DNA from 3 places in the Bradyrhizobium canariense genome. Region 3 is predicted to be linked to each of the others. Evidence: predicted binding sites of a transcription regulator. Region 3 holds the regulator's gene; each other region holds the start of a gene.

Region 1 (10,535 bases), 3.6 Mb from region 3:
GCGGAAGCGTTTGATTCGATCTTCGATACATTGCGCATGACAACGCCCTGCGTCGTGCTGGACGTTCCGCACCAATGGTCGGGATGGACCAAGCGCGCGCTGGTCGGCGCGGACGACATTCTGATCGTTGCCGAGCCGGATCTCGCCAATCTACGCAATACCAAGAACATGTTGAACATGCTGAAGGGGTCGCGGCCCAACGACCGCATGCCGCTATATTGCCTCAATCAGGTCGGCATGCCGAAGCGCCCCGAAATCGACGCGCGCGGATTCGCCAAGACCGTCGAGAACCAGTCGATCGCTTCCATCCCGTTCGATTCGCGCATGTTCGGCACGGCGGCCAACAACGGCCAGATGATCGCGGAAATCTCCGCCAATCATCGCACAGCCAAGATGTTTCTGCAGATCGCGCGGCGGCTGACGGGCCGCGAAGAAGCCAAAAAACCGCAGCGTTCGTTGCTATCGCCGATCATGAAGAAGCTGCGCGCAAAGTAAGTTCTCGCGCGAAGGCACGGCGGCGTTTGGTGAGACGTAACGGATCATGCGGTCCGAAAACCGACGCCCATCCGTCAGCGGTCAGTCGGGGCGCCCCGCCGCCGCCACCTTGTCCACGTTGGTATGCGCGTTGTCTTTCCGGGCCAGTAACCGTCTCAGATAAGTGACATTCGCCGCTGCTTCCTCCGGCGGGCGATCGGCCTTCACGATGCTCTCGGCCTCGGCGATCCGGCCCTGCAGGCCAACCACCAACGCCAGATTCTCCCGCACGCGCGGATCCGCATCGGCGTGGCCGTTGGCGCGGCGCAAGGTCTCCTCCGCCTTGGGCAGATCTTTCGAAAGAAGGTACGAAAGGCCGAGATTGGACAATACGGATGGTTCGTCGGGCGCTATCTTCAGCGCGCTCGCATAATACTGGCGTGCTTCGTCGTACCGGCCGAGTTGATCGAGTACCGTTCCTTGCGCCGACAGGATCCGCCAATCAGGATTATCGGGGTTGTGGGCGCGGCTGAGGACGTCGAATGCTTCCTGGAAATCGCCATTGTCCGCCAGCGCTCGCCCATAGCCCGCAAGAAGCGCCTTGTTGCCGGGATTGGCGATCGACGCCTCCTGGAGCACCGCGACCGCCTGCGCCCGCTGCCCCGCGGCTCGCAGCGCCTTCCCATATTGTAACGCCGCATCGGCGTCCTTGCGGTTGGCGCGAAAGCGCTCGCCGTAAATGTCTACTTCCTGCCGGGGGTCGGCGGTGTGACTTGCTTCGGTTTTGTCGCCCAATGACCCAGTGATATCTTCCATGCCCGCGGTTTGACAGCTGCATAGCCCGAATACCAAAATCGCGGACGATACCGTGGCTGTAAGACGTCTCGCGAAGCGATCTTGTTCAGGCAACTGTCGGCGCATGTACTTTGACCTGTGGTCAGCAACGGCCTCGAAATGCTCACAGTAACCCTAACTTCCGGTTAAACGGACGGCACGCCTGCGTTGCAATCGCGGGGCGACCTGAGCGGAGTTCGTTGGGGTCGACTTAGCGCCTGTGGCCAGGAGCGCTAGCCGGCTTCGATGTTTCGAAGAGCTTTCGGTCTAGTCGATGAATTCAGCGCCGAATTCGCAACCGATCCGCCAGGCCAGCCGACACTGGCGGGTGTGGCCTGTCGACAATATGATGGTGAATTCAGTGGGAATTTCGGGATATTCGGCAACCACCTTGAGGCCGCCGTTCGATACGTCCGTAATCGTGCAGTCGCGCGGCAACGAGCTGGTCCCGAATTGAATCTTCGCGACCTTTCTGCATTGCTGACGTTCGCTCCTGCGCCGATTTACCAACATGTCGTTTCCTCGTTCCGCTCGATAATGGCGCATCAGCCATTCCAACCGTTTTAAAGAAGAACTATTGGGATAACCCTAGCGGAATCCGTCGCAATGTATCTGTTCTCTTCGACGTCTTTTTACCGAGTCGCTTCGACGGCCTCGCAACGCTGATTTGGTCGCGATGGTCCGGGACACGATCGAGGCGAAGCGGCGCAGAAAATAATTTTCTTTGTTTGGTTGTACGGTTGAAACGTTTCTACTTCGTGCTCTTCAAACGTCCAATTCTTCTTGCCAGCCTTTGAAACCGGGCGCAGCATTCTGGTGCCCGGTCGAGATCGAGCGGCAGATCCGCGCCGGCGACCAAAACGCGCAAAAATTACAGAAATAGTGGAGGAAGACGCATGACATCCCATGTTTCGCGACGATCCTTGCTTGCCCTTGGCGCCGGTCTTGGCGCGACCACCCTGCTTGGCGGCGGCGTGCAGGCGCGAGCCCCCAAACTCGGCACCCAGTCGCCCTATTTTCACCGCTTCAATCTCGGCAGCGCTGAAGTGACCGTGGTTTCGGACGGGCCTTTGCCGCTCGGCGATCCCAAGGGCACCTTTATCGGCGTGCCGACTGAAGAGATGAAGAAGATGCTGAGCGACAACTTCCTGTCGCCGGACAATATCGTGCTCGAGCAGAACTCGCCGATCGTCAACATGGGCGACAAGCTCGTGCTGTTCGACACCGGCATGGGCACATCGCAGGCGTTCGGGCCAACCACCGGCCGCCAGCAGAAGAGCATGGCGGAAGCCGGCATCAAGCCCGAAGACATTGACGCGGTGGTGTTCTCGCACGCCCACATCGATCACATCGGCGGTGTCGTCGACGCCAGCGGCAAGGTGCTGTTCCCGAACGCCCAGTACTACATCGCCCAGAGCGATTTCGATTACTGGACCGATGAGGGCAAGCTGGGCAGCCCGCTGAAGGATTTCGTGGTTCACGCCCGCAAGAATCTGCTGCCGGTGCGCGACCGGCTGGTGTTCTACAAAAACGGCCAGGAATTCCTGCCCGGCGTGCAGGCGCTCGCCGCGCCCGGCCACACCGTGGGCCACCACATGTTCATGATCAGCTCGGACGGCAAATCCTTCGCCTTCCTCGGCGACCTGACCCACCACCAGATCCTGCTGATGGAAAAGCCGCGGATGGAATTTTCCTACGACACCGATCCGAAACAGGCGGCGGAGTCGCGGGTGAAGATGCTGGACATGCTCGCGGCCAACAAGATCGCTGTGATGTCCTATCACTTCCCGTGGCCGGGCTATGGCCACGTCGTCAAGACCGGCGAAGGTTTTCATTACATCGCCGAGCCGATGGTGATGACGCTCTGAATAGCTGCAACGCTCCGGGGGCGGCCAAGCGGTCGCCCTCAAATCTGAGCGTTTACCAGAGCCGGTTCTGATTCAATCAGAGCCGAACAGGCCTAGGTCGCGTTGTTGGCGCTGTCGCCACCGGTCACGTCATAGGTCGCGCCCGACACCATGTAAGCCTCGTCGCTCGCCAGGAACACGACCGCGGGCGCGATGGCTTCCGGCTCGATCCAGGGCACGCCGAGCGGTGACTTGGCAGTGAGCCTTTGCTTGGCCTCGGCCTCCAGCCTGCCGATCGGTTCGGCGTTGTTCAGATCGTCGACGGCCTGGGCATAACGTTGCCGGTGCCGCGTCAGCGGCGTGTCGATGAGTCCGGGGATGACGGCATTGACGGTGATGCCGTACTGGCCGAGCTCCAGCGCTGCGGATTTCATCAGCCCGATAATCCCCCATTTGGAGGCCGAATAGGCCGCACCGAATTTAGTCCCGTGCCGGCCCTGGGTCGAAGAGGTCACGATGATGCGCCCGCCACCATTCTTGACCAGATAGGGCGCTACGGCGCGGATGGCGTTGCAGGTGCCGGTGAGATTGACGTCGATCTGGTCATGCCAGTCCACATCTTCCATCTCCAGGAGCGGCTTGAAGGACTGGATACCGGCATTGGCGAACAGGATGTCAATCTTGCCGAAGGCCTGGACCGTTCGTTCCGCAGCGTCGCGCAGCGCCGGCAGATCGCGCTGATCGAGCCGCCGCGACGCCCATTTGCCGCCCGCCGCGTCGACAAGCCGACCGGTCTCGTCGAGTTCGTCGGCGCTCGCAGGCGCCACTTCCAGCGCGGAGCTGACGGGACCCGCAATATCGATTCCCATGACCGCAGCGCCTTCGCGGGCAAAAGCCACCGCAGTGGCGCGCCCAATCCCGCGGGCAGCACCGGTGATGATAGCGACCTTACCTTCCAGCCGTCTGTTGGACATTGTCTTAACCTCTCGTGAGCTTCGCCCTGCCCTATAACCAGCTCACATAGACTGGTCCCGAATTGCGTCTGGATAAACGCCCGAACCGGCAACCCACTTTTGCCGAAAGGGACGGACGGGCCGCAGGTGACAGCAACGGGGCAAGCGCCCGTTCGCAACGCTCGAAGCGGAGGTCAGGGGCACGCGGCCGATCAAACTCTGTTCCTGCAATGTTCTTGCGCGAGACGCGGGGCGGGAGGAATTGTGCACTTCGCAAAGCCAGAATCGCGATTCGCAGGCAAGCAATTCTTAATGAATGATAAATAGTTGCCCTGTGAACAGCGGGGGTAAAACGCAAATTCTCCGCTCCCGCAGAGTGTTTCCAACCGGAATTTATACTGTAATTACAGATACTTAACGGGAACGCCTGTCGCGGCTTTCTCCCTTTTCCACCATATTTAGTATTTGATTCAGGTACCCGTACTAGTCCTTGACGGGCGTCCTGAATTTGTCCGAGACTTCGGGGTGTTCGGTACTGTTTTGTTGCCGGATGGACCAAACGAAGAAGCCGCCCCAGGTGGCGACCCAAAGCGGCTTCGTAGTGAGGTTCCGTATCAACCCAGAGAGCCGACAACGGACCAGTATCAACACCCGAATCGTCACATGATCCGGGACCACGGTCAAGAGTCGGCTCTCGCAATGCCAAGGAGAATTGGCATGCGTGAACTACTTGAAGCGGCCATCAACGAGTGCAAGCTCGTCAACATTTGGTACGAACCCGGAACAAGATCAATTGAGTGCCACGCACTCGGATATGGATCCGCGGGGCAAATTCTGCTTCGCGCCTTTCAGATCGACGGAGCCTCGGCATCGAACGAGCACGTCAATTGGAAGTTGTTCCGATTAGATCGAATGCGAGATGTTGAACTCACTATCTTTGAGTTCGACGGGCCGCGCCCAGAGTACAAGCTGAATGATCGCGCAATGACGCGCGGGATCATTTGCCAGCTTTCGCCGCTCTGCAGGTACAGGGACCCGGCAGCATAGCCGGACCATTGTGAACCGCACAATCTGAAGTGTGGGCCATGGCCCGCGCTTCTGGCCTGAAGTGAGCTATCTTACCTGACCGTTCACCGAAATTCTTTTCATTGTCGTCTGTCTCTAACGCGCGAGCGGCTTCTTTGAACTTCTCAAATTGGCGCGTTTGCTTCATCAGCAATCTCCACCCATTGCAAAGTAACGTCGTTATTCCCGTGATGGCGAAGACCACTATCAGCGGCGGGATATAACGGAATCTGAGTCGGTTTCTGTGTCAATTCTTACGCGCGTCGCGCCACCAAAACCAAAAAGGCCAAGGAAACTCAATAGAAAACATCAGCATTGAGTTTCCACATATTCCGCAGAGTCTGCCCCGCGCGCGAGTACGCCGGCACCGTTTATGGTAGCGCCCCGAGAATCTGGTCCGCACGGTACCCAGCCGGCCCGTTCCTGTAATGTTCTTGCGCGAGCCGGCACTTTCCGCTACCCTCGATTGCGGGAAGAGGGGCGCATGGTCCAGCGGGTTTCCACTGTCGCGTTTGAGGGAATTGAGGCCCGGGCGGTCGACGTGCAGGTGCAGGTCGCGCCGGGATTGCCTGCTTTCGCTATCGTTGGGCTTCCGGACAAGGCGGTATCCGAGGCCCGCGAGCGGGTTCGATCCGCGCTGATCGCCTCCGGCTTGGCGCTGCCGGCGCGGCGAATCACGGTCAACCTCGCGCCTGCCGACCTGCCCAAGGAAGGCAGCCATTACGATCTGCCGATCGCACTCGGCCTGATGGCGGCGATCGGCGCAATCCCGCCGGATGCGCTCAATGGTTTTACGGTGCTCGGCGAACTCGGTCTTGATGGATCGATCGCGCCGGTTGCGGGCGCGCTGCCGGCGGCGATCGGCGCCAACTCGCGCGACGAAGGCCTGATCTGCCCGGCGGGCTGCGGCGCGGAAGCAGCGTGGGCCAGCCCGGATATCCAGATCATTGCCGCGAATTCGCTGATCCAGATCGCCAACCACTTCAAAGGCACACAGGTATTGTCGCGCCCGCAGCCGAAGGTGCATGAGCGCGAGGCGGAGCTGCTCGACCTGCGCGACATCAAGGGCCAGGAAAGCGCCAAGCGCGCGCTGGAGATCGCCGCGGCCGGCGGACATCATCTGTTGATGATCGGCTCGCCCGGCGCCGGCAAGTCGATGCTCGCGGCACGTCTGCCCTCGATCCTGCCGCCGCTGTCGCCGTCCGAATTATTGGAAGTTTCGATGATCGCCTCGGTCGCCGGCGAAATCCAGGGCGGCGCGTTGACGGCCCGGCGGCCGTTCCGAGCTCCACACCATTCCGCCAGTATGGCGGCGCTGACCGGCGGCGGCATCCGCGCCAAGCCCGGCGAGATTTCGCTGGCGCATCAGGGCGTACTGTTTCTCGACGAGCTGCCGGAGTTCGATCCGCGCGTGCTGGATTCGCTGCGCCAGCCGCTGGAGAACGGCGAGGTCGCGGTGTCGCGCGCCAATCATCGCGTCACCTATCCGGCGCGCTTCATGCTGGTCGCGGCGATGAACCCCTGCCGCTGCGGCCACGCCTTCGAACCCGGCTATTCCTGCAAACGCGGACGAATTGATCGCTGCACCTCCGATTACCAGACCCGCATCTCGGGCCCGCTGATGGATCGCATCGATTTGCGGATCGAGGTGCCGGCTGTGACCGCCGCTGACCTGATCCTGCCGCCAGCAGCGGAAGGATCGGCGGAAGTGGCCGCGCGTGTCGCCGCGGCACGCGACATTCAACGCGCGCGCTACGCCGCGGCAGGGTTGGCGCATATCCGCACCAATGCGGAGGCGCCGGCATCGCTGCTGGAAGAGATCGCGAAGCTGGACGCGCAGGGAACCAAGCTGCTCCGCGACGCCGCCGAAACCATGCGCCTGTCGGCCCGCGGCTACCATCGTGTGCTCCGCGTCGCCCGCACGCTCGCCGATCTCGATGGCGCCGACAAGATCGGCCGGCTGCATTTGGCCGAAGCCTTGTCGTACCGCGCGCTGGCCGAAGACATCAAACGCGCCGCGTGACGTTATCGCCGGTTCCACACACGACAGCCTCGCGCGTCAACCCGGCGGTAACGAGTTTTATTTACGCTCTGCCAACCATAAGCCCGGCGTATCGCGGGCAAGGGTTGAGCGAGTAGCGTATCATGTTGCGTTTCAAGGTTCTGGTATCGGTCGTTCCATTGATGGTCGCGGCCATCCTGGCACGCATTGAATTGGTCCCCGGTCCGCGTCCCTGCATCCCCGTCGGCGACGAATCGCTCGAGATCGCGTCCGCCCCCTGGCACGCCGATCTCCATGTCAGTTTCACCGACGATCCGGCCGCAGCCACCGTGCGCGTCCAGGTCGCCGACAGCGCCGAGGCTGCCGATTTCGCCGTTGTCGATGACGTCGATGGTTCAGAGGCCGACGCCTGCGCGGTAACGTCGGCGACACAGTTTATCGCTATCTCCTCCAAAATCTCCGGTTCAGCGCCCATCATCTATCTCTCGCATGACGGACCCGCCGATTATCGGATCTTCGTGAAATCGAAAACCTTCACGGCACGCGAAGCGGCCGCGTTGATCGTCGGAGCCCGTGGCGAACACCCTCGTTTGGCTGCGGCGCTGCTCTAAGTCTTTTGCCTTGACGCGTTTTCTCAACGCGAACCGGCGTCCATTCGCTCGAAGACCAAGCTGCTAACACTTTATTAACCCTGTTCTCATCGCACCATGTGAGGGCACTCCACCTCAAGCACTTTGCAAGGTCGCCGCCGCATCGTCGGCCGCGGCAGGCGGCGGCGCCAAGGCGTTTCGAACGCCGACAGTGCGAAACGATTGCGGAACGAAAAAAACAAGCTCAGGGCAATTGGCAATGAAGCACAGTTTCCGAATCAAGACGCGCATACGCCGCTTCACACGACGTCATCCATGGCTCGTTCTCGCGGTCCGCTCGTTCGTGATCTTTTCCGCCGCTTTCGGCGGCGCCTATGGCTTTATCGCCGGAAGCCGATCCGAACATTCCGGCTATGATCCCAACGCCTTTGCCATCGGCGCGAGCTTCCTGTTCGCGATCGCCTGCGTCGCGCTCGCGACCTTGAGCATGCGGCTGCGCTGGGTACACCGAAAGCTTCGCAAGGTCCTGCTGCATAATGAAGCGCTGGCCGATCGCAATTGGGAATTGAAGGAAGCCGAAGAGCGCGCCCGCAGCCTGTTCGAATCACAGGGCGACCTGATTATTCTGCGCGACGCCGAGGGCCGCATCACCTTCGCCAACGAAGCCTATTGCGAACTGGCCGGTCAACCGCGCAGCGCGCTGGTTGGCAGCCGCTTCTCACCCGCCATTCTCGAGCAAGGCGACATCGCGCTCGACACCAACGGCACGCGAATTCACGACCAGAAAATTGCCGGTCCGCTGGGGCCGCGATGGATCGCATGGCGCGAAGGGCTGGTTCGAACGGATGCGGGCCAGCCGGCGGAGATGCAAAGCGTCGGCCGCGATGTGACCGACCGCACCGAAACCGAGCGCGCACTCAGCGAAGCCCGCGATCACGCCGATGCCGCCAACCGCGCCAAGTCGCGGTTCCTCGCGATGGCCAGCCACGAGATTCGCACCCCGCTCAACGGCATCATCGGCATGAGCGGTTTGCTTCTGGATACGCCGCTGACCCCGGAGCAAATGACCTACGCCAAGGCGGTGAAGACTTCGGGCGACGCCTTGCTTTCGCTGATCGAGGAATTGCTGGATTATTCCAAGATCGAAGCCGGCAAGATCGATCTCGAGCATCGCCCGTTCGAACTCGCCGCGTTGATCGAGGATATTACCGAACTGCTGGCGCCGCGGGCGCAGGCCAGGCAGCTCGAGATCGCCGCCTATGTGGACGAGCGGCTGCCGACGGAAGTGATCGGCGACGCCGCGCGCTTGCGGCAGGTCCTGCTCAACCTTGCGGGCAACGCCATCAAGTTCACCTCGACCGGTGGCGTGGCGCTGATTGTCGAGCCCGGCATCTGGCCCAACGAGATCAGCTTCCTGGTGCGCGACACCGGCATCGGCATCGCGCCTGAGGCGCGCGAGCGAATTTTCCGTGAGTTCGAGCAGGCCAACGATCGTATCGCCAGGAACTATGGCGGCACCGGTCTGGGGCTGAGCATCAGCGAACGTATCGTCAAGCGAATGGGTGGCCGCATCACGCTGGAGAGCCAGCCCGGCGTCGGTTCGACATTCGAGGTGTCGGTGCCTCTCGTCGCATCAGGCGGTAACGACAGCGAACGAAAGCCATTCATTGCGCCCGACCTGACCGGTCAATCGGTCATGCTGGTGGCGCCGCAAACCATCGAGGCCTCGCTGGTCGCCCGGCGGCTGCAGCGTTGGGGAAGCCAGACCTGCATGGTGTCGGATATCGCCGTCGCACAGGCGTTGTTGCCGGAGCGATCGTGGCACGCCGTCCTGTTCGATCACGCCTTCGGAGCAAATGAGGTTGAAGCATTCGGCGACGCCGCTCGCGCCCATGCCACGCAACGGATCGTCATGTTCACGCCGGCCGCGCGGCATGAGCTTAAACTCACGCCTGCTTTCACCGGCTATCTGGTCAAACCGTTGCGCGCGGCTTCGCTCGCGATCAGGCTGGCGACCGCGCCGGAAGTTCCCGCGCCGAACCTCGCCGGCGACCCCCTGATCGATGCCGACCACGCCGAGACATCAGCCATTGCCCCCGCACGAGGGCTCTCGATTCTGGTGGCGGAAGACAATGAGATCAATGCGTTGCTGATACGTTCGCTGCTGGCGAGGCTCGGCCACCATGCGGTCATCACCACCAATGGCGAGGCGGCACTCGAATCATGGCTGTCGGCGAAGTCCGCCGGGACTCCCTATGACTTGGTGCTGATGGACATCCAGATGCCGCAGCTCGACGGCATCGAAACAACCAAACGAATCCGCGCCTGCGAAGCCGGCCAGCCGGAACGGCCGACACCCATCCTCGCACTCACGGCGAATACGCTGGTGGAAGATCGCTACGCCTGCTTCGAGGCGGGCATGGACGGCTTCCTGATCAAGCCGCTCGATCGCGACAAGCTTGCCGATGCGCTGGCAGGCCTGGCGGCTTCGCGGCACCTCGCGGCGTGAAACCGTCTCGCTGTCATTGCGAAGCGTAGCGCCGAAGCAATCCAGAGTCTCATTCCCGACTCTGGATTGCTTCGCTTCGCTCGCAATGACGGCTCCGGCTTACCCGGACCTATCCCGATACACGGGCATTTTCGGCCTCGCGACGCGGCCTGACGCGCGTATTTTCCGCAAAGACTAAAGCCGCCGCAGCGCCACCGTTTCGACCACGTGATCGGCACCTTTCTTCATGATCAGCGTCGCGCGCGGTCGCGTCGGCAGGAT
Region 2 (10,535 bases), 1.5 Mb from region 3:
CGGCAGCGTCAACACCAGAAGCTGGCCTTCGGAAAATTCCAGGAGATCATCGAGCCTTAAATGGCATTCGCCCTTCTCGATCTTCTCGGTATCGTTTCCCCGCTTGCCGCGGGTGAGGAGCTGGCACAGCCGGCCATAGGCGGCGCGATCGCGCGGATAGACCAGAATATCCGGCGTGCCGTCGATGAAGACAAGGCGCGAGCCGATCAGAAGTTTCGGCTTGTGCATGACGTCGGGATTGTCGAGTTCCTTGTAAGCCTGCACCACGCCGGCCAGGGTGTTGTGGTCGGCAATGCCGATCACGGGAAGGCCGAGCTCGCTCGCCTGGTGCACATAAGCCCGCGGATCCGATCCGCCGCGCAGGAATGAAAAATTCGTGGTGATGCCGATCTCGGCATAACCGGGCGTTGGGGCAATACCGCCTGACTTGGTCATGCGAACAGCCGTCATGCGAACAATCCATGCACGAACCAGTTGGCAGGCGTGGGTTTCCCCTCACCGTCCATGAGTTCGCTGCCATAAAGGCCATCGCGAAAAATCCAGAAACGCAGTCCGGCTTCATCCTCGATGCGGAAATAATCGCGCGTCAGCACCTCGGCGTTCTGCTTCCACCATTCCATGGCGATGCGCTCGGGCCCCTCCACGCGGACCACCGCATGGGTGGCGCGGCGCCAGGTGAAATGATGCGGAGGTCCATCCGGCACCGTTGCGAACGGCACCTTGATCGGCTCCGGTCTTTCAAACAGCCGCAGCGGCCGTAATGGAGGCTCGCTCTCCACACGAGCCGGCCACGCCGCCTGCATCGCTGCGGCCAAATGATGCTGCGCCGGCGCGGCCAGCACCGCGCGCTCCGGAATATGCGTATCCTGCGGCAAGTACACGACCACGCGCTTGCCGCCGATGCGCGCGGCAATACGGTCGATCAACGCCGCCAGTTCGTCATTGTCATGCACATTGGCATCGAGATCGCGCTGCTGCTGCACCACGATTTCGGTACGGCTCGCCGACAGGCGAATGAGATCGAAGCCGAAACCGGGATCGAGCGGATCGTTTAACGCATCGAGCCGCTCGCGAAACAGCCGATCGATGATCTCGCTCCGGGTCACGGGCCGCCCGGTATCCACCACGATCGAGCGCACCGCGCCATCGGTACGGAAGAAGCTCGCTTCCAGCCGCCGTGCCCCCTTGCCTTGCTTGTCCATTGCCGCGACCAGCATTTGCGCCAGACGGGACAAGGTCACGGAGATCACCTGATCGGTCGCCACCGGCTCGGCAAAGCGTTTCTCCACGATATAATCCGGCGGCGGCTTTCGGGGACTGATCGGCGCATCGCCCTGCCCTAACGCCTGTTCCAGCAGGGCCGTGAAACCAGCGCCAAACCGCGCGGTGATTTCGTGGCGCGCCCGCGAGGCTACATCGCCGATGGTTTTAAGCCCGGCGCGGCGCAGGCCCCGGGTGATGGCGTCATCGGCGCCGAGGGCAAACACCGGCAGCGGATCGACCGCGCCGGCCTCCTCGCCATCCGCAACGATGCGGCCATGGACATGACTTCGCATGGTCCGCGCACAGACGGGGGTACCGGCAATCCCGGCGCTGACGGTAAAGCCTTGCGCGGTCAACACCTCGCACACCAGACGCATCAACGCGGCTTCGCCACCGAACAGATGGGCACAACCGGTGATGTCGAGAAACAAGCCATGTGGCGGGTCAAGCGCCACCAGCGGCGTGAAGCGGTCGCACCAGTCGGCGATGTCATTCAATGTTTTGACGTCGGCAACTTCATCGGCATCGAATACTTTTAATTGCGGAGAGATCGCGCGGGCGTTGGCGAGCGGCAGGCCGATCTCAAGGCCGAGACGGGCGGCGGCATCATCCAGCGCGTAAATCTGCAGCGCGTTGTTTTGCTTGGCGACGACGATGCTGGGGGCGTCATCTGAACCATCTCGCGATTTGGTGTCGTTCTCTCCCCCCTTGCGGGGGCCGAGGCGAGCAAAGCTCGCTCTCGAGGTTAGGGAGGGGGGTCCCGCAAGCTCCGGCGTTTGCGGCTTACCCCCCTCTCCAACTCTCCCCCGCAAGGGGGGAGAGAGCCGACCATCCGAGTCGTGAGAAATTTCACGCGAACCGATACCCACCTCACGCTGAAACGATTCAGCCGGCGCGGCGCTGTTGTTGCACCCGAGCTGGCGTTTGATGCGATCGATGGGCAGGCGCGGCAGCCACAGGCTGAGGATACGCCGCCGGTTCGCTGAAAAGGCACTCATCACATTTCCATTCCATGATCCATCGCCCAACAAGGCCATGACGATTTCGAATGAGCTGCGCGTCGAACACAGGCGCACCCCATGTGCTCCAGGGCGCCGCAGGCAGTGAAGGCGCCGCGCGCACGATCCATCTTGTCTCCGCGGTTGAAGGCGACGGCTCTGCTGCCACGCGCAGCAGCAGACAGGTGACGCCAGAGGCTTGTGCGGTCAGCGTCAGCTTGCGGCTGGCGACGAGGTCGAGTTGACGTGCCTCGCCCCAGACTTCCAGCACCACAGCGCCCACCGCATCGCAGGCAAGCGCATCGGCCGCCGTTCGCAACGCGCCGTCGACATCAGCCGCGCGCACGGTCACCAATTGCCGCGGATCGAGGCCAAGCTCGGCCAACCCGCTCATCGACAGCGCGCCTGATTCAATTTCGGTGAAATCCTGCCGCACCCACACCAAAGGCCGGCGTGATGACACCCGCCCCGCGAGCCCTGCGATGAACCCGGTGGCCGCACCACTTTGGTGTCCCTCGGCGAACACCTCGTGCACGGCAGCTCTGGCGAGGCCGCCCTGCAGCGTCGCATCCGCCTCGGCATGGCCGAGCGGCACCCTGTTGAGCGCGTACGCAGCGCCAGGCGTTTCGATGCGCTCGATGCTGCCGCGTAAAGTCGCAAGCGTGCTGGTGCGTGCGGCGCATGATCCGCCAAAGTGTGAGCGGTTTGGCGACAAGATCATGCGCCCCTCTTAAAAAAAGTGAGCGCGATCGGACGCAAAACCGGCGACCACTTTTGCTGATCGCGCTCGCACATGCGCCGCTCCTCGAAAATATTGGACTGCCAGTGGTTCTTTGCATGAACCCGAAGCTGGCTCATTTGTTCATGATATGTTCTAATATAAAGCTAACAGGGCCCGCGGAGTCAATCGAATTGGCGCTTCAGGCGATTCATGAATGGAATCAAGAGGATTCAGCGATGGATGTGCAACGCAAGCTGGAAATCCTGGCGGATGCAGCCAAATACGACGCTTCCTGCGCCTCCAGCGGCACCGAGCGGCGGGATAGCAGCGACGGCAAGGGCATGGGTTCGACCGCCCCCGGCATGGGCATCTGCCATTCCTACGCGCCGGATGGACGCTGCATCTCGCTGTTGAAAGTCCTTTTGACCAATGCCTGCAATTACGACTGCCTTTATTGCGTCAATCGCACCTCGAGCAACGTACCGCGCGCGCGTTTCACAACGGATGAAGTGGTGAAGCTGACGCTCGACTTCTATCGCCGCAATTACATCGAGGGATTGTTTCTCTCCTCCGGCATTATCCGCAGCGCCGACTACACCATGGAGCAGGTGGTGGGCGTCGCGCGCAAATTGCGCGAAGAACATCACTTCCGCGGCTACATCCATCTGAAAACCATTCCGGAAGCCGACGACGCGCTGATCGCGCAGGCCGGCAAATACGCCGATCGCCTCAGCATCAACATCGAAGTCCCGGAAGAGACGAGTCTGGCGAAACTGGCGCCGGAGAAAGATGTGCGCGCAATCCGCCGCACCATGGGCCGGCTGCGATTGAAACTCGATGAAGCGCAGGAGAACAGCAAGACCCCGACGAGAACAAAACCGCCGCGCTTTGCACCGGCCGGCCAGAGCACGCAGATGATCGTCGGCGCGGATGCCGCCAACGACCAGACCATCCTCGACACGTCAGCCAATCTCTATGGCTCCTACAAGCTCAAGCGGGTTTATTACTCGGCGTTCAGCCCGATCCCCGATGCCAGCCGCGCCCTGCCCTTAGCCGCGCCGCCGCTGGTTCGCGAACACCGGCTCTACCAGGCCGACTGGCTGATACGGTTTTACGGTTTCGATGTCGGCGAAATCGTCGACCAGGCGGAAGGCATGCTGCCGCTCGACATCGATCCAAAGCTCGCCTGGGCGCTGCGGCACCGCGACCGCTTCCCGCTCGATATCGCCCGCGCCAGCCGCGAAGAATTGCTGCGCGTGCCCGGCTTCGGCACCAAGGCGGTCGACCGCATCATCGCCACCCGCCGCGTCACATCCATTCGCGTCGCCGATCTGGCCCGGCTGCACATCCCCCGAAACAAGGCTTTGCCCTTCGTCGTTCTCAGCGATCACCGGCCGCCACCGCATCTTTTGGACGATGCGCGGCTGGCGGAGCGGTTCAAGCCGAAGGCGAAACAGCTCGGATTTGGCTTCTGATGCACCTCATAACCCTCGACAACGAAACAGATTTCGATGGCTGGCGTAAAGCTGCGCGGGCATTGGCGCTGAACCATGTGAACCCGTCCGACGTGACATGGACGCTGCGCGGCAGCGAGCCCGAACTGTTCGAACAAGCCGCCGAAGCTCCACCGTTTGAACCGGCGTCAGGCACTTTCAACGTGTCAGCCAAATTCGTCGAACTGGCGCAATCCGCGATCCTGCACCGCGATCCCCAGCGCTTTGCGATCCTCTATCGCCTGCTGTGGCGGTTGCGCAGCAACCACGATCTGCTTGACGTCGCGACCGATCCCGATGTCGCGCAGGTCACGGCAATGGCCAGGGCCGTGCGCCGCGATGAACACAAGATGCACGCCTTCGTCCGCTTTCGCGAAGTCGGGCGCGAACAGAAATCGCATTTCGTGGCCTGGTTCGAACCTGAGCATCACATCGTCGAGGCGGCCGCGCCGTTCTTCGCGCGGCGTTTCGCCGACATGCCCTGGTCGATCCTGACCCCTGACGTCTGCGCCCATTGGGACGGCCATGCGGTCTCCATGACATCCGGCGTCGGCAAGGCTGACGCGCCGAGCGAGGACCGGCTGGAGGAAACCTGGCGGCGGTACTACGCCAGCATCTTCAATCCGGCCCGGCTGAAGGTGAAAGCCATGCAAACCGAGATGCCCAGGAAATACTGGAGGAACCTGCCGGAAGCCTCGATCATTAAACCCTTGATCGCCGATGCCGAACGCCTGGCCGGTGCCATGATCGCCAAAGCCGCAACCGAACCGCATAAGTCCCAGAAACGGCCGGAGCCACCCATGAAACCCCCGCATGCAGGATCCGGCACTATCGAAGCGTTGCGCGAGGAAGCAGCCGATTGCCGCGCCTGCCCGCTCTGGAAAGATGCGACGCAAACCGTGTTCGGCGAAGGTCCGCAGCACGCGCAAGTGATGCTGGTCGGCGAGCAGCCCGGCGACAAGGAAGACCTCGCCGGCAAGCCCTTTGTCGGACCGGCGGGACAGATGCTCGACCGGGCGCTGCAAGAAGCCGGCATTGATCGCACAAAGACTTATGTCACCAACGCGGTAAAGCACTTCAAGTTTGTGCCGCGCGGCAAAATCCGCCTGCATCAGAAACCGAACACGCCGGAGATCAGGGCATGCCGGCCATGGTACGAGCGCGAACTGGCCTCAATCCAACCCGCGCTGGTGGTCGCGATGGGCGCAACCGCGGCGCAAAGCGTGTTCGGAAAAATCACACCGATCAACAAGCACCGTGGGCGCCTGATTGACCTCCAGGACGGCATCAAGGCGCTGGTGACAGTGCATCCATCCTATCTGCTGCGATTGCCGGACGAAGACGCCAAGGCGCGGGAATATCAGCGCTTTGTCGATGATCTCCGGATTGCCGCCGATTTGTTGAAAAAAGCCGCGCACGCGGCCTGAATCTTCCTGGAAACGCCGGTCGATCGACCGTCATGCCCGGCTTTTCGCCGGGCATGACGGGTTCGACGCCTGATCTCAGGCTGCCGCGGCAAGATTGACTGCGGCTTCCGCGAGCGTCGTCAGGCTCTGGTCGGTTTTCTTCTCTTCCTGCAAGGTCTGATCCAGCAACCGGACCACGTCCTTCATGCCGAGCTGCTGCGCCCACTGCTTCAGCGTGCCATAGCGGGAGATTTCGTAGTGCTCGACGGCCTGGGCCGCGGCAAGCATGCCGGCGTCGAGCGCCTCGCAGCCCTTGTACTCGTCCATGATCTCCTTGCCCTCATCGAGGATGCCCTGGATCGCGTCGCAGGTCTTGCCGCGCGCCGGCTTGTCGATCAGCTCGAATATCTGCTCGAGGCGTTCGACCTGGCCTTCGGTCTCGCCGTGATGCTTTTCGAACGCCGCGCGGAGTTTGTCGGAACTGGCAGCTTTGGCCATCTTCGGCAACGCCTTCAAAATCTGCTTTTCGGCGTAATAAATATCCTTGAGCGTATCGAGAAACAGGTCGTTGAGGTCTTTGTCCTTGGCGGTCATGGCACGCTCCTTCTGAGACGTCACTGAAATGCGGGGTCTACCCGGCAGCTCAACGTCACCTCCCAAGCAATGTTCCTATCATTTCAAAAGGAAAGCCGCGGAGACGCCTGGCGCGGCCGACCGGACCGAAGCTCGATTTGACGGCATCTCAACACAGGACTTTCGTGGCCATTTCACGTGGCTGTCACATCGATCGCGCAAAGTCCGGGCACCGGATTTTGGAGAAATTTACCATGAGCGACGTTGCATTACCTGGTTCGATTGAGCCCGCCGCTAAAAAAGGCCCCAACCTCGATGGCGGGATTAATCCGCTGCAGGGCATCATCTACATGGGGGTGGTTGCGGCTGCGCTCCTGTTCGTCGCCTACAGCATCTATTCCGACGTCGACGCGACCGGTACGCGGGTCACATCGTACCTGCCCTACCTTATGCTCTTTGTCGCGCTGCTGATTGCGCTCGGCTTCGAATTCGTCAACGGCTTCCACGACACCGCAAACGCCGTCGCCACGGTGATTTATACCCGCTCGCTGCCTGCCAACGCCGCCGTGGTCTGGTCGGGCATGTTCAACCTGTTCGGGGTGTTGCTCTCAAGCGGCGCGGTCGCCTTCGGCATCGTGTCGCTGCTCCCCGTCGAACTGATCTTGCAGGTCGGCAGCAGCGCCGGCTTCGCCATGGTCTTCGCCCTCTTGATCGCAGCGATCATCTGGAACGTCGGCACCTGGTATTTCGGCCTGCCGGCGTCGAGCTCGCACACCCTGATCGGATCGATCATGGGCGTCGGTATCACCAATGCCTTGCTGCGCGGCCGTAACGGCACCTCCGGCGTGGATTGGTCGCAGGCGGCCGGTATCGCCAAGGCGCTGCTGCTGTCGCCGCTGTTCGGCTTCGTGCTGGCGGCTGTGCTTCTTTTCGTCCTCAAGGCGGTATTGCTGCGTGTTACGCCGGCCTTGTTCGGCGAACCGGTGGGCGATCAGCCGCCGCCATGGTGGATTCGCGGCATTCTGATCCTGACCTGTACGCTGGTCAGCTTCTTCCATGGATCCAACGACGGCCAGAAGGGCATGGGCCTGATCATGCTCATTCTGATCGGAACGGTGCCGACGGCCTATGCACTGAACCGCGCCTTGCCCGAAAGCCAGATCGAGCAGTTCAGCACGAATTCAATCGCTGCCAGCAAGATCATCGACAGCAAGGCCGCCGGCTTCAACGTGATCGGCAATCCGCGGCCGGCTGTGACCAACTATGTTGCGGAACATGAGATCAACGAGGGCACCTATCCGTCGCTGGCCGTGCTTGTCTGCGACATCAGCGACCAGGTCCATCAGTACGGAACGCTGGCAAAGGTCCCCGCCGATCTCGTCGGCAACACCCGTAACGACATGTACCTGGTTTCCGAAGCCCTTCGCTTCCTGATGAAGGACAAGGAAAGTGAACTCAGCAGCGCTGACGTTGCGACCCTCAACAGCTACAAGGGATCGCTCGACAGCGCGACGAAGTTCATTCCGACCTGGGTGAAAATCGCCGTCGCCATCGCGCTCGGTCTGGGCACGATGATCGGCTGGAAGCGCATCGTCGTCACCGTCGGTGAGAAGATCGGTAAAACCCACCTCACCTACGCGCAGGGCGCCTGCGCCGAAATCACGGCAGCCGCCACGATCGCGGCGGCCGATGGGTACGGCCTGCCGGTTTCGACCACTCACGTGTTGTCGTCGGGTATCGCCGGTTCGATGGCGGCGAATGGGTCGGGGTTGCAATGGTCGACGATCCGCAACATCGCGCTCGCCTGGGTGCTGACGTTGCCGGCCGCGATGATCCTCTCGGGCTTCCTGTATTTGATCTTCTCGAAGCTGTTCTAACCGAACCATTCGCCGCAGCCAGCGGCGGACCGAGAACCAACAAAAAGGCCCGCGTGACAGCGCGGGCCTTTTTCTTATCGATGCTTCTTTGTGGACCTCACCGGGCCGGTGACCGGCCTCACGCCGCCAGCGTGTTCTCGACCAGCTTGATCCAGTACGACGTGCCATACACGATAGCCTCGTCGTTAAAATTATAAGCGGGATGATGCAGCCCGGCGCTGTTGCCATTGCCGCAGAAGATGAACGCGCCCGGCCGGGCCTCCAGCATGTAGGCGAAATCCTCCGCCCCCATCAGCGGCGGCATCTCGTGAACGTTGGCATCTCCGGCGACTTCCTTCGCTACCTGCGTCGCGAGGTCCGTCTGCGAGGAATGGTTGACCACGACCGGATAGCCGCGTTCGTAAACCAGGTCGATTTTCGCGCCCGTCATCTGCGCCACGCCGGCGACGACTTCGCGCACCCGCTTCTCGACCAATTCCCGCACTTCCGCCGTCAGCGTGCGGACCGTGCCTTTCAGCTCGGCGGTTTGCGGAATGACGTTGCGCGCATTGCCGGCGTGGAATTCGCACATCGAAATGACGGCCGAATCCAGCGGGTCCACGGTGCGCGACACGATCGATTGCAAGGCGGTGATCAACTGCGCGCCGACCAGAACGGAATCGATGCATTTGTGCGGACGCGCCGCGTGGCCGCCCAGCCCTTCGATGCTGATGTCGATGGCATCGGTCGCGGCCATGATCGGACCGGGCCGGATCGCGAACGAGCCGATCGGAAGCCCCGGACCGTTATGCATGCCGTAGACCTGATCGATGCCGAAGCGATCCATCAGGCCGTCCTTGATCATCGCGGCGGCGCCGGCGCCGCCCTCTTCGGCCGGCTGGAAGATCACGACCGCGTCACCGGCGAAATTGCGGGTCTCGGCGAGATAGCGCGCCGCACCGAGCAGCATGGCGGTGTGTCCGTCATGACCGCAGGCGTGCATTTTGCCCGGCGTCCTGGAGGCATAAGCGAGATTGGTCTCCTCCTCGATCGGAAGGGCATCCATGTCGGCGCGAAGCCCGATCACTTTGACGTCGCCCTTGCCGGCAGGCTTGCGACCCTTGATGACACCGACCACGCCGGTGCGGCCGAGACCGGTGGCGACTTCGTCGCAGCCGAACTCCCGCAGCCGGTCGGCTACGAATGCTGCAGTGCGATGGACGTCGTACAGCAGTTCGGGGTGTTGGTGGATATCCCGGCGCCAGGCCTGAATATCCGGTTGCAGATCGGCGACACGATTGATGATGGGCATGAAAGGTCTCGGGTAAAGGGCCAAATGTGCAGGGACCAAGTGTGACCGCTTAGTCTAGCACGCCGTTGCGTTCGGCCCAACATTCTCGGCGCCGCCCCCTGCGCTGTACAGCGGGCGACAGCAACGCTATGGCCTATAAATTGCCCAAAGCGGCTGCACGGTGGTGACTTATGAAGCGGTTAGAAGGTGATTTCGACTACATCGTCGTCGGTGCGGGCACCGCGGGCTGCATCGTCGCCAACCGATTGTCGGCCAATTCCGCCAATCGCGTCCTGATCCTGGAGGCCGGCGGCAATGACAACTGGATCTGGTTCCACATCCCGGTCGGCTACCTCTTCGCGATCGGCAATCCCCGCTCGGACTGGATGTTCAAGACCGAACCGGAAGCAGGTCTCAACGGCCGCTCGCTGGCCTATCCGCGCGGCAAGGTGATCGGCGGCTCGTCTGCGATCAACGCCATGATCTCGATGCGCGGGCAAGCGGCCGACTATGATCACTGGCGTCAGCTCGGCCTCACCGGCTGGGGCTGGAATGATGTGTTGCCCGCGTTCCGGCGGCTGGAGGATCATTTTCTCGGAGACAGCGAATATCACGGCACCGGCGGCGGCTGGAGGATCGAGGCGCCACGGCTGTCCTGGGCCGTTCTGGACGCCGTCGGCGAGGCCGCGGAAGAAATGGGGATTCGCAAAATCCCGGATTTCAATACCGGCGACAATGAGGGCGTCGGCTATTTCCACGTCAACCAGAAGCGCGGGCGCCGCTGGTCCTCCGCACGGGGCTTCCTGAAGCCGGTTTTGAATCGCCCCAATCTGCGCCTGGAAAAGGACGTGCTGGTCGATCGCCTGATTGTCGAGAACGGCCGCGCGGTCGGCGTGCGCTTCATGCAAGGCGGCGAAATGGTCGAAGCCCGCGC
Region 3 (10,535 bases):
CCGCGATTTCATTCGCGACGTCATCCAGGCCGATCTCGACTCGAAGAAACACAGCCGGATCGTGACGCGGTTTCCGCCGGAGCCGAACGGTTACCTGCATATCGGCCACGCCAAGTCGATCGCGCTCAATTTCGGCATTGCGCAGGAGTTCTCGGGGCGTTGCCACCTCCGGTTCGACGATACCAACCCGACCAAGGAAGAGCAGGAATATATCGATTCAATCCAGGCCGATGTGCGCTGGCTCGGTTACGACTGGGGATCCGATCTTTTTTACGCATCGGATTATTTCGATCGTCTTTACGAGTGGGCAGAGGGGTTGATCAAGACTGGTCACGCCTATGTCGACGACCAGTCTCCGACCGAGATCCGCACCCGCCGCGGCACCCTGACCGAGCCCGGCCAGAACAGTCCGTTCCGCGACCGTTCCGTTGAGGAAAACCTCGATCTGTTTCGTCGCATGAAGGCGGGCGAGTTCCCCAACGGCGCCCGCGTGCTGCGCGCCAAGATCGACATGGCCTCGGGCAACATCAATCTGCGCGACCCCGTGCTCTATCGCATCCTGCATGCCCACCATCCGCGTACCGGAACGAAATGGTCGATCTATCCAAGCTATGACTACGCCCACGGCCAGTCCGACGCGATCGAGGGCATTACCCATTCGATCTGCACGCTGGAATTCGAGGATCACCGGCCGCTCTATGAGTGGCTGCTCGACAAGCTGCCGGTGCCGTCGAAGCCGCACCAGTACGAATTCGCGCGGTTGAATTTGACCTATACGCTGCTGTCGAAGCGCGTGCTCACCATGCTGGTGCGCGACGGCCACGTCGCCAGTTGGGACGACCCGCGCATGCCGACCATCGCGGGCCTGAAACGGCGCGGGGTGCCGCCGGCGGCGGTCCGCGAGTTCGTCAAGCGCATCGGGGTCGCCAAGGCCAACAGCGTGGTCGACGTCGGCATGCTGGAATTCTCGATCCGCGAATGTCTCAACCGGACCGCGCTGCGGCGCATGGCGGTGCTGCGGCCGCTCAAGGTGGTGATCGAGAATTACCCGGAGGGCCAGAGCGAGCAGCTCGAAGCGATCAATCATCCGGACGATCCCGCGGCAGGTACGCGCCGCATCGCCTTCGGACGCGAGCTCTATATCGAGCGCGACGATTTCATGGAAAATCCGCCGAAGAAATTCTTCCGGCTCTCGCCGGGCACCGAAGTGCGGTTGCGCTACGCCTATTTCATCAAATGCCACGACGTCATCAAGAACGCCGCCGGCGAGGTCGTCGAACTGCGCTGCACCTATGATCCCGCGACCAAGGGCGGCAACGCGCCCGACGGCCGCAAGGTCAAGGCGACCATGCATTGGCTGTCGGCGGCGCACTCGAAGCCCGCGGAGATCCGCATCTACAATCAGCTCTTCGTCAATCCGACGCCGGATGCCGCCAATTTTGTCGCCGATCTCAATCCGCAATCCCTCGAGATTCTTGCCGACGCGCGGATCGAGCCCGCAATTGCGGAAAGCAACTCGTCAGAACCGGTGCAGTTCGAGCGGCAGGGCTATTTCGTACGCGACAAGGATTCAACGCCGGATCATCTGGTGTTCAACCGGACCATCGGCTTGCGCGACACCTTTGCCAAGGAAGTCGGTGGCAAGAACTGAGGACAAGGGCTGAGGCGAGGTCGGACCTAGCGCTTCGCGTCTGCCGCGGCGTGGCGCAGGGCTTCGGCTGCTTCAGGATGTTTGCGGTAGTAGTCGCACTCGCCGGGCCGAGCGGCGCGATCCAGCCCCTCCTGCATGGCCGCCTGGCGCAGGCTTTCATCCCTGGTGTCGATGATCGTCTGATCGCCGATATAGGCGAGATATGATTCGGAACTGGTCAAGGGGAGAATCCCGGCCTCGCGCGCCAGCACCTTGCAGCCGACGGCAAAGTAAACGTCCTTAACCCGGTGCATGAACCGGTCGCGTTTTTCGAGATATTTCGCCTTGAGCTTGGCGCGGATCGTTGTGGGATGCGGATCGGGTTGTTGCGCCTGTACGGGGATGGAGGCCGACGCCAGTGCAATCACAAGCGCTGCAATTCCAAAAATCCGCATTGTATCTCCCCAAATATTTTTTTGATTAACGCGCGATGGCGTCGACTCCTACGCCATCCAATTCCGCTTCGTAGCTCGAACTAATCCGCTCGCGGTGGTGTTGTTATTCCCATGCCGACCAGCGTCGCGCGAATGGAATCGAGCGCGAGCTTGTCCTTGGCTTTTTCGTCGATCAATAAATTAATGAAGGCGAGCCGCTTTACCTCGCTATCCGCTTCAGCCAGCAATCTGCGATAGCGGTCGTAATCGAAACCCGCATCCGATTTGTTCATAGCCCGCACTCGATCCGCCCATCGCAAGTGTCTCGCAACGTCGCTCAGCACGCAAGCGTTTGGGATCAACGAGCTGTGCTGCGCGCATCGATACGGTGGATAAGTGGATAATCTCGTGCGAGCCAGCATCGGCTTCGCTCGAAAATGCTGCGGCGAACAAATTCAAGAGACGCGATTAGCCGAGGCGACGGCGAATCTCGTTGCGCATCTGCTCGCGGAACTCCGCGCGGCGCGCCGGCCGCTCTTTTTGCGGAATGTTGAAGCGGTCGAACACATTGAAGTTTTCGAGGATCGGGTAACGGTCGCTGGCCATCGCCAGGATGCGAAGCAATTCCCCCGCCGGACCTGAAGGACCGGAGACCTCCCATCTGCGGATCGTGTCGCCGCCGCTGCCGGGTGCCAGGCCGCAGAGTTTCGCCATGTCGGCGGCGGACAAGGGTTTGCCGATCGCGTCACCGAGATCGTTGCGAAGTTTTTTGAGTTCGGGGCCGGTCACGAAGGTTGGTCCTGAGGCTGGAGGCGACTGCGGGGTTAGACGTGATTCTCTATCCGTTCCGCTATCCGACTGGCAAAACCTTGCGGTAGCATTGTGGTCCTAACGGGATTGTAAGGCGTAACCGCATGGCAGAGCGGGGCAGGGCTCCCGGCCGGACGCAGGGTTTTGCCGGGACCTGGCCGCCGCGTAACGCGGCGCCGGCCGGCGCCTATGCGCCTTCCGGTTTCGACGTATGGTCGTCCATCATCGCGAAGCTGCGCGAATGGATCGCTGCGGAAGCCGGCGCCGGCCGGTTGCTGCCCTGGGTGCCCGTCGCATTCGGCGTCGGAATCGCGGTTTATTTCACCGCCGACCATGAGCCGGTGGAATGGGTCACCGCCGTCGCCGCGACAGCGCTGTGCGCCGTGGCTTTTCTGCTGCGTCGGCAAAAGATATTTCCCGTCGCTGTGATGGTTGCCGCAATGGCCTCAGGCTTCGCCGCGGCAACGTGGAAGACGGCCCTGATCGCCCATGACGTGCTGGCGCGGCCGATGTATTCGGTTCAGCTTTCGGGCTTCGTCGAAGCGCGCGACATACGCGAGCGCACCGACCGTTTCGTCTTGCGGGTCACGCAGATGGACGCGCCGCGCTCATCGACAAAGCTGAAACGCGTTCGCCTGTCGGTGCGAAAGGGGGCTGCGCCCGATGTCGGCAGCTTTGTCGAACTGAAAGCGCGGTTGCAGCCACCGCTCGCACCCTTGCGGCCCGGCAGTTACGATTTCGGCCGCGACATGTATTTCCAGGGCATCGGCGCTTCCGGCTTCGTCACGGGCGCCATCAAGACCGTCGAGCCGCCGGTCAGCGGCGGCCTTTCGTTACGCTACGCCGCATTCATGCAGGCGTTACGCGATGCGATCGACGCCCGCATTCGAACCACGCTCGATGGCGACAAGCGGGCGATCGCGACCGCTTTGCTAACCGGCCGTCGCGACGCGATCACGACGCCCGTCAATGATGCGATGTTCATTTCCGGCCTTGGACATGTGCTCTCGATCTCCGGCTATCACATGGCGGTCGTGGCCGGCGTGGTGTTCTTTACGATCCGCGCGCTGCTGGCGCTGTTCCCCGTGCTGACGACGGGCTTTCCGATCAAGAAATGGGCGGCGGCCGCAGCATTGGCCGCTGCGGCATTCTATCTTTTGCTGTCCGGCAACGACGTCGCGACCCAAAGGTCGTTCTTCATGACGGCCGTGGTGCTGATCGCGGTGATGGTGGACCGCCGTGCGGTGACGTTCCGGACGCTGGCGGTGGCCGCGATGATCGTGCTGACATTCGCGCCGGAGGCGTTGGTGCACCCGAGTTTCCAGATGTCGTTCGCGGCCACGCTGGGACTGGTGGCGTTGATCCAGATCGGCATGCCCCGCCTGTTTGCCTCGCCCGACAACTCCGTCACCGCCAAGGTGGCGCTCTGGGGCGGGCGGGAGTTGATGACGCTGACGCTGGCGTCACTGGTGGCGGGGCTGGCGACCACGCCCTATGCCGCGTTTCATTTTCACCGGGTGACGCCCTATGGCGTGCTGGCCAATCTGGCGGCGATGCCCGTGGTATCGGCGGTGGTGATGCCGGCGGGCATGCTCGGGCTGCTCGCGATGCCGTTCGGTCTGGACGGCGTGTTCTGGTGGCTGATGGGGATCGGGATCGACTGGATGATCGTGGTGACTGAGTGGGTCGCCGCACTCCCCGGCGCCATCGGGCGGATGACGGCATTTGGCATCGGTCCGCTGATCGCAGCCAGCATCGGGATCATTTTGCTGGGGCTGTTGCGGACGCCGCTGCGCTGGTCCGGCGCCATCGTGCTGCTGCTGGCGACGGCTTGGGCGCTGGCGGTTCCACAGCCGGATATCCTGATCTCTGGTGACGGTCACAATGTCGGTGTCCGCGGCAAGGACGGGCAGCTCCATCTGATGCGGAGTGCCAAGGATGCGTTTCTGATCAAGGAATGGCTGGCCGCGGATGCCGATGCGCGGCTGCCGGTGGCCCCTTCGCTCGCGGATGGCGTCTCATGCGACGATGCAGGATGTGTGACGCAGATGGCCGGCGGCGCGTTCGTCACGCTGGCGCTGCGGCCCGAGGCGCTGGCCGATGATTGCGAGCGCGCAACGTTGATCGTGACGGCGAGGCAGCCGCCGTCCACATGCGCCTCGCCTGTCATCACGACGGATCGCCTGCGACGGCAGGGAGCGCTGGCGCTGCGGCGAACGCGCGACGGGTTTGTCGTCGATGCCGTCAAACCAAAAGGTTTCGACCGGCCATGGTCGCCTGCGGTTGCGGGTGACGACGAGGTTGAACCGAGCCTGGTGCATCCCGCCGTTCCGCGCACGATCGATGCGACGCCCTCGGAGGCCGATTTGCAAACGGAGGAGTGAGCTGGCTTCGCAAGGCGCGCCTCCGGACGGGCGCGGCCTCATTGCTCACCGTGTGAGGCATCTTCTCTCAATTCGAACGCGCCGAGGTGAAACTCATCATCGTCTTTCGCGGCCGGCGTCCTGACCAGCGTAAACGCCGCATGCGGGAATTGCTCCCAGACCGCAAGATCTTCCGCCGATACCGTGAGCCAGCCGAATCTAAACATGTAGCGGCCCGGTTCGGCCACCCGTCCAACTTGATGCCACGTGACCTTATCGACGGGCACCCCTGTTCTCCTCCTGAACCTCGTGCCTGAGATCAGCGGGCAGGGCAGAACCTTCACGCTTGATGCCCGCCCTGGAAGGTCCTCCGCCGACACGCATTTCGAAGGCATCGAGTTGTAAAGCGAATGTCGCCAGCGCCAGTTTCAGATTGTTTCGCTCTTCGATCCGTGCGCTGTCCCGACGATCCATGACGCTACTCGTACAGTTCGGTATGACGGTATCTGCTGATGTTCCGTGATCTGGTCGGGCCCCGCCGGCCGCAACCGGCGGGAATATACCGGACCACTTCAACCAATGGAGACCGGCGTTGAGGCGTTCGTGCCGGCAGTGGCGTGCGTGGGCTCGGCAGCCTGATGAACCACCGGCAGCTGCAGCACGGTCACCCGCTGCCCTTCACAGAGCAGCGTCACCAGGACACGGCTTCCGTCCGGGAATTCGATCGCATCATGATGACGATGGGGAAGGTCGGGGTCGACCACGCCGAATTTTCCCACTCTGAAATTGACTGCTTTGGTCCAAATCCATCGGTTGTCGTATTTGACGTTTTCGGCGAACGCCAGTTCGGTCCCCGGAAGCATGCAGACCGCCACCGCGGGCTGACTTTCGGAGGCGAAACCGCGAGTCGAAGTTCCAGGGAATGTCGTGGAGATCAGGGTCTCTCCAACCCTGGCGGGGCGTGTTGCGACAGCGTGCAGGCTATAGTCACACATCGGATTGCTCCTCGTTAGAGATAGCCAACCCGCGCCGCTTAGAGGCGCAGGCCTCTATCAGAGTGGACAGTAGTGTGTGAGTTTTTGCCTGCTTGGAGGCAATTATGCGGCTGCAGCCAACCAACCTGATCACAAATACGTTTATTTGATCGATCGGGCTGCGCCTCGTCTGTTGCGAGGCGACGCAAAGCCCTGCGGTCAAATCACTGAATCGGCGTGACCCCGATACCTCACCTGTCCGCCATTAAACCCAAACCGGTTTCAATCCGGATCAGGTCTAATGACAGGCTTTTGAGGCCAATGCTGGCTCAGTATTTCCGGTAAAGCCCGATCAGCTTGCCCTGAATCTTGACCCGGTTCGGCGGCAGGATGCGGACTTCGTAGGAGGTGTTGGCCGGTTCCAGCGCGATCGACGCGCCGCGGCGGCGGAAGCGTTTTAGCGTTGCTTCTTCTTCGTCGATCAGCGCCACTACGATATCACCGGTCTCGGCGGTTTCGTTGCGCTGGATCAGCGCCATGTCGCCGTCGAGGATGCCGGCGTCCACCATCGAATCGCCGCGCACCTCGAGCGCGTAATGTTCGCCGGAGCCGAGCATATCAGGCGGTACGCTGATGGTGTGGCTGCGGGTCTGCAAGGCTTCGATCGGCGTGCCGGCCGCGATCCGACCCATCACGGGCACGGCGACCGGGTGGTTGCCGTCATCCTCGGAACTGACGGTGCTGCTGCGGACCTTGCCCAGCGTGCCTTCGATGACACTCGGCGTGAAGCCGCGGCGGCTGCCGCCGGCGCCGTTTCCGGAAAGCTCGGGTAGCTTGATGACCTCGATGGCGCGGGCGCGATTGGGCAGGCGGCGAATGAAGCCACGCTCCTCCAGGGCCGTGATGAGGCGGTGGATGCCGGACTTCGAACGCAGATCCAGCGCATCCTTCATCTCGTCGAAGGAGGGCGGTACGCCGGCTTCTTTCAGCCGTTCATTGATGAAACGCAGAAGTTCGTACTGTTTGCGCGTGAGCATCTCGAGCAGTCCCCCGATGGATGGTGTCGTTCGATTCCGAGACATGAACCGGGAGCTCATTGACTCCCATGATAGACATCAGCACTCGAAACAAATCATGAACGGACACTATATGTTCGATATGTGTTCCGCAACCACTTAATTTCCGGTGAACGCGATCAGGCTTCGTCCCGTCGAGGCGATCAACGCGGAAGGCGCAGGATGTCGCAAGCAGCGCCGGCAGCAGCGGCGGGCGCGAACGGCGGACGTATCACAAGTGCCCGTGCCGCAGCGAGATTCCCAAGCAGCGAGCTGTCTTGATGATTGACCGGTGTGGCGATGACAGCGCCGTCGGCGCGCTCCTCGAGGCGGGCGCGCAGATAGTCCTCGCGCACATCGTTGGCGACGACATCGCGCCCCAGCCGTGCGGTTTCGATGACGTGATGGATGGTCGAACGGCCAGACAGACTGCGAATCAACGGCACCAGGAACAGGAATGCGCACACATAAGAGGACACGGGATTGCCGGGCAGGCCGATCACCCGCATGGCGCCGAGCCGTCCGTGCATCATCGGTTTGCCCGGGCGCATCGCAATCCGCCAGAACGCCATTGTGACGCCCTCGGCCTCCAGCGATTGCTTGACCAGGTCGTGGTCGCCGACCGAGGCGCCGCCGGTCGTAATGAGGATGTCAGCGCCGCTATCGCGGGCGCGGCGGATGCCGTGTGTGGTGGCCTCGACCGTGTCGGCGGCAATGCCGAGATCGATGGTCTCGGCCCCCTCCGCACGGGCCAGCGCGCGCAGCGCATAGCCGTTGGAATAGACGATCTGCCCGGGCCCGGGTTGCGATCCCGGCATCACCAGTTCGTCGCCGGTGGCCAGCACCGCCACCTTCGGCCGGTGGCGGACGGCGAGTTCAGGGTAGTTCATGCCGGCGGCCAGCGAGAGATCGCGGTCGGTGAGGCGCGATCCGCCCTTGAGCAGCACGTCGCCTTGGTTGAAGTCGACACCGGCCGGGCGAATATGCCGTCCGGGGGCCGTCGCCTCGGAGATGGTGATACGCGCGCCATCCACCTTGGTGTCTTCCTGGATGACGATGGCGTCCGTGCCTTCGGGAATCACGCCGCCGGTGAAGATCCTGACCGCTTCGCCCGGTCGAACCGCGCGATCGAAAGGCCGTCCCGCCGCCACCTCGCCGATCACGTTGAACCGCGCGCCCACCTCGGAGGCGTCGGCTGATCGCACCGCGTAACCGTCCATCGCCGACATCGCCTGCGGCGGCTGGGTGCGCAACGCCGCAAGGTCGCGCGCGAGCACGCGGTGGTGGGCCGCATCCAGTGCGACCATTTCCTCAGGCAATGCCTCGGCGCCTGCGAGAATCGCAGACAGCGCATCGGCAACCGGCATCAACGCCACGGCAAGACTCCCAAATCCAAAACCTTCAAACCCGGATACTTCAAATACCGAGCGCGGTCAGCGCGCGCGCCACGTCGTCGGACGATGTCACGTGGACCGCGGTCAAACCCCGCGACCGCGCACCTTCGATGTTCTCGGCGAGATCATCGAAGAAAACGATACGCTCCGCCGGCAGGCCGATCGCCTTCACCACGTGATCATAGGCGGCTGCGTCGGGTTTCCGAAGCCCGATTGTGGAGGACAGAAAGATTTCGCGGAAATGGCCGAGCACGCCGGCAAAGGCTTTGGAGAAATGTTCGACGTGCGGCCGGTTGGTGTTGGAGAAGGCGTAGAGCGGCAGGCGCTTGGCTGCGCGCGCAAGCAGCGGAGCCATGCCGGGCATTTCGCCCGCAAAGATCGCGTTCCAGCCCTCGAGGAACTGGGCATCGGAGAGGCCGATGCCCAGTGAAGCGCGCAGGCTCGCGAAGAATTCAGCGTCGGCGATCTGCCCGGTCTCGTGGCGCCTATAGATGTCGTCGTGCGCAAATCGGCCCAGCAGATGCGCCGGCTCGCAGCCGGCATGCCCGGCCCAGCACGCCAGCGCCTTGTCGAAGTCGATATCGAGGACAACGCGGCCGAGATCGAACAACAACGCGTCGGCTGAGCCGGGAGCGAGCAGGGGTGAAGCCATCGCCGATAGCACCGCCCTCAATACCGGTAGGGATCGATCTCCAGCAGCGGAAAGGCGCTGAAGACATGCGGCAGATGGGTCGGCGCGGCCGCATGCAGATAGGAGTTGTCGAGCTCGGCGAAATTTTTGACGCCGAGCAGTCCGAGGCACCGGATCACCTCGTCTTCGAGCAGCTCCAGCATCCGCAGCACACCGGCTTCGCCACCGGCCGCCAGAGCCCAGCATTGCAGGCGGCCGATGCCGACGAGATCGGCGCCCATGACGATCGCCTTGACGATATCGGTGCCGCGGCAGAACGAGCCGTCGATCATGATCTTGGCGCGGCCGCCAACGGCGGCGACGATTTCCGGCAGCACGTGCATCGAGCCGCGGCCGTGATCGAGCTGACGTCCGCCATGGTTCGACACATAGATCCACTCGACCCCGTGATCGACCGCGATCTGCGCATCTTCCGCGGTCGCGACGCCCTTGATGACGAGCGGAATCTTGAACTTGTCCTTGATCAGTTTCACGGTGCGCCATTCCAGCCCCTTCTGGAAGTCGCCGCCGGTGGCGCGCAAGCGGCTGGCGCGAACATACCGCTTGGCGATATCGCGTTCGCGCCGGCTGTAATGCGCGGTGTCGACGGTCAGGCAGAAGGCGCTATATCCGTTCGAGACCGCGCGACTGACGCAGTCTTCGACGAAGGCGTCGTCGCCGCGAACATAAAGCTGATACATGCGCAAGGCGTCAGGCGCGGCCTCTGCGACCTTTTCCAGACCGGGCTCGGAAACCGAGCTCAGCATGTGTCCCGCGCCGAACGTGCCGGCTGCCCGCGCAACGCTTGCAGCCGAGCCCGTGGGATCGAAGATTTCGAGCGCGCCGACCGGCGCCAGCACGACCGGGAGGCGCAATTTGCGGCCGAACCGTTCGACCGACGCATCGACCTTGGCGACGTTGCGCAGCACGCGCGGCCGGAACGCGATCTCGTCAAGCGCCATGCGGTTGCGGCGCATGGTGGTCTCGGTCTCGGCGGCGCCGACAATATAGTCCCACGCATTCTGGTTGAGGTTGGCGCGCGCCTTGCGGACGAATTCGTGAAGGTTCTGGAATTCTTCGGAGCTGGCGCCGAGTTCGGCAGTCGTTGCCGACCGGATGCGGGTCGCTTCGTTCATGGTTTCCTCCCGGGATTGCCTGACTATTTGCCTTGACCTTTCGCCTATCGCTTCCGGAGCTTTCACGCC

Evidence for each region. The regulator LexA, encoded in region 3, represses DNA repair genes until DNA is damaged. The targets are predictions, from matches to a motif close to TGTTCNNNNTGTGTTCNG.
Region 1: BLV09_RS25365 (YifB family Mg chelatase-like AAA ATPase) is a predicted target of LexA. The motif match lies at 5,592-5,609, and genes of this name have one in related genera.
Region 2: BLV09_RS12445 (putative DNA modification/repair radical SAM protein) is a predicted target of LexA. The motif match lies at 3,121-3,138, and genes of this name have one in related genera.

Annotation. Positions count from the first base shown of each region.
Region 1 covers NZ_LT629750.1:5,333,726-5,344,260, reverse strand. The annotation lists gene BLV09_RS25395 (AAA family ATPase) at 1-495, shown strand, start outside; gene BLV09_RS25390 (tetratricopeptide repeat protein) at 577-1,395, opposite strand; gene BLV09_RS25385 (PilZ domain-containing protein) at 1,576-1,821, opposite strand; gene BLV09_RS25380 (MBL fold metallo-hydrolase) at 2,205-3,176, shown strand; gene BLV09_RS25375 (mycofactocin-coupled SDR family oxidoreductase) at 3,269-4,129, opposite strand; gene BLV09_RS37460 (hypothetical protein) at 4,826-5,155, shown strand; gene BLV09_RS25365 (YifB family Mg chelatase-like AAA ATPase) at 5,658-7,196, shown strand; gene BLV09_RS25360 (hypothetical protein) at 7,319-7,786, shown strand; gene BLV09_RS25355 (PAS domain-containing hybrid sensor histidine kinase/response regulator) at 8,025-10,274, shown strand; gene coaA (type I pantothenate kinase) at 10,449-10,535, opposite strand, start outside.
Region 2 covers NZ_LT629750.1:2,587,633-2,598,167, forward strand. The annotation lists gene BLV09_RS12430 (error-prone DNA polymerase) at 1-450, opposite strand, end outside; gene BLV09_RS12435 (Y-family DNA polymerase) at 447-2,261, opposite strand; gene BLV09_RS12440 (ImuA family protein) at 2,149-2,982, opposite strand; gene BLV09_RS12445 (putative DNA modification/repair radical SAM protein) at 3,219-4,457, shown strand; gene BLV09_RS12450 (UdgX family uracil-DNA binding protein) at 4,457-5,902, shown strand; gene BLV09_RS12455 (ferritin-like domain-containing protein) at 5,978-6,475, opposite strand; gene BLV09_RS12460 (inorganic phosphate transporter) at 6,709-8,331, shown strand; gene BLV09_RS12465 (M20 aminoacylase family protein) at 8,450-9,622, opposite strand; gene BLV09_RS12470 (GMC family oxidoreductase) at 9,793-10,535, shown strand, end outside.
Region 3 covers NZ_LT629750.1:1,103,036-1,113,570, forward strand. The annotation lists gene BLV09_RS05495 (glutamine--tRNA ligase/YqeY domain fusion protein) at 1-1,651, shown strand, start outside; gene BLV09_RS05500 (hypothetical protein) at 1,678-2,058, opposite strand; gene BLV09_RS05505 (hypothetical protein) at 2,166-2,357, opposite strand; gene BLV09_RS05510 (helix-turn-helix domain-containing protein) at 2,533-2,853, opposite strand; gene BLV09_RS05515 (ComEC/Rec2 family competence protein) at 2,979-5,258, shown strand; gene BLV09_RS05520 (hypothetical protein) at 5,297-5,524, opposite strand; gene BLV09_RS36990 (hypothetical protein) at 5,511-5,711, opposite strand; gene BLV09_RS05525 (hypothetical protein) at 5,810-6,232, opposite strand; gene lexA (transcriptional repressor LexA) at 6,541-7,248, opposite strand; gene BLV09_RS05535 (molybdopterin molybdotransferase MoeA) at 7,431-8,642, opposite strand; gene BLV09_RS05540 (HAD family hydrolase) at 8,683-9,312, opposite strand; gene BLV09_RS05545 (alpha-hydroxy acid oxidase) at 9,330-10,466, opposite strand.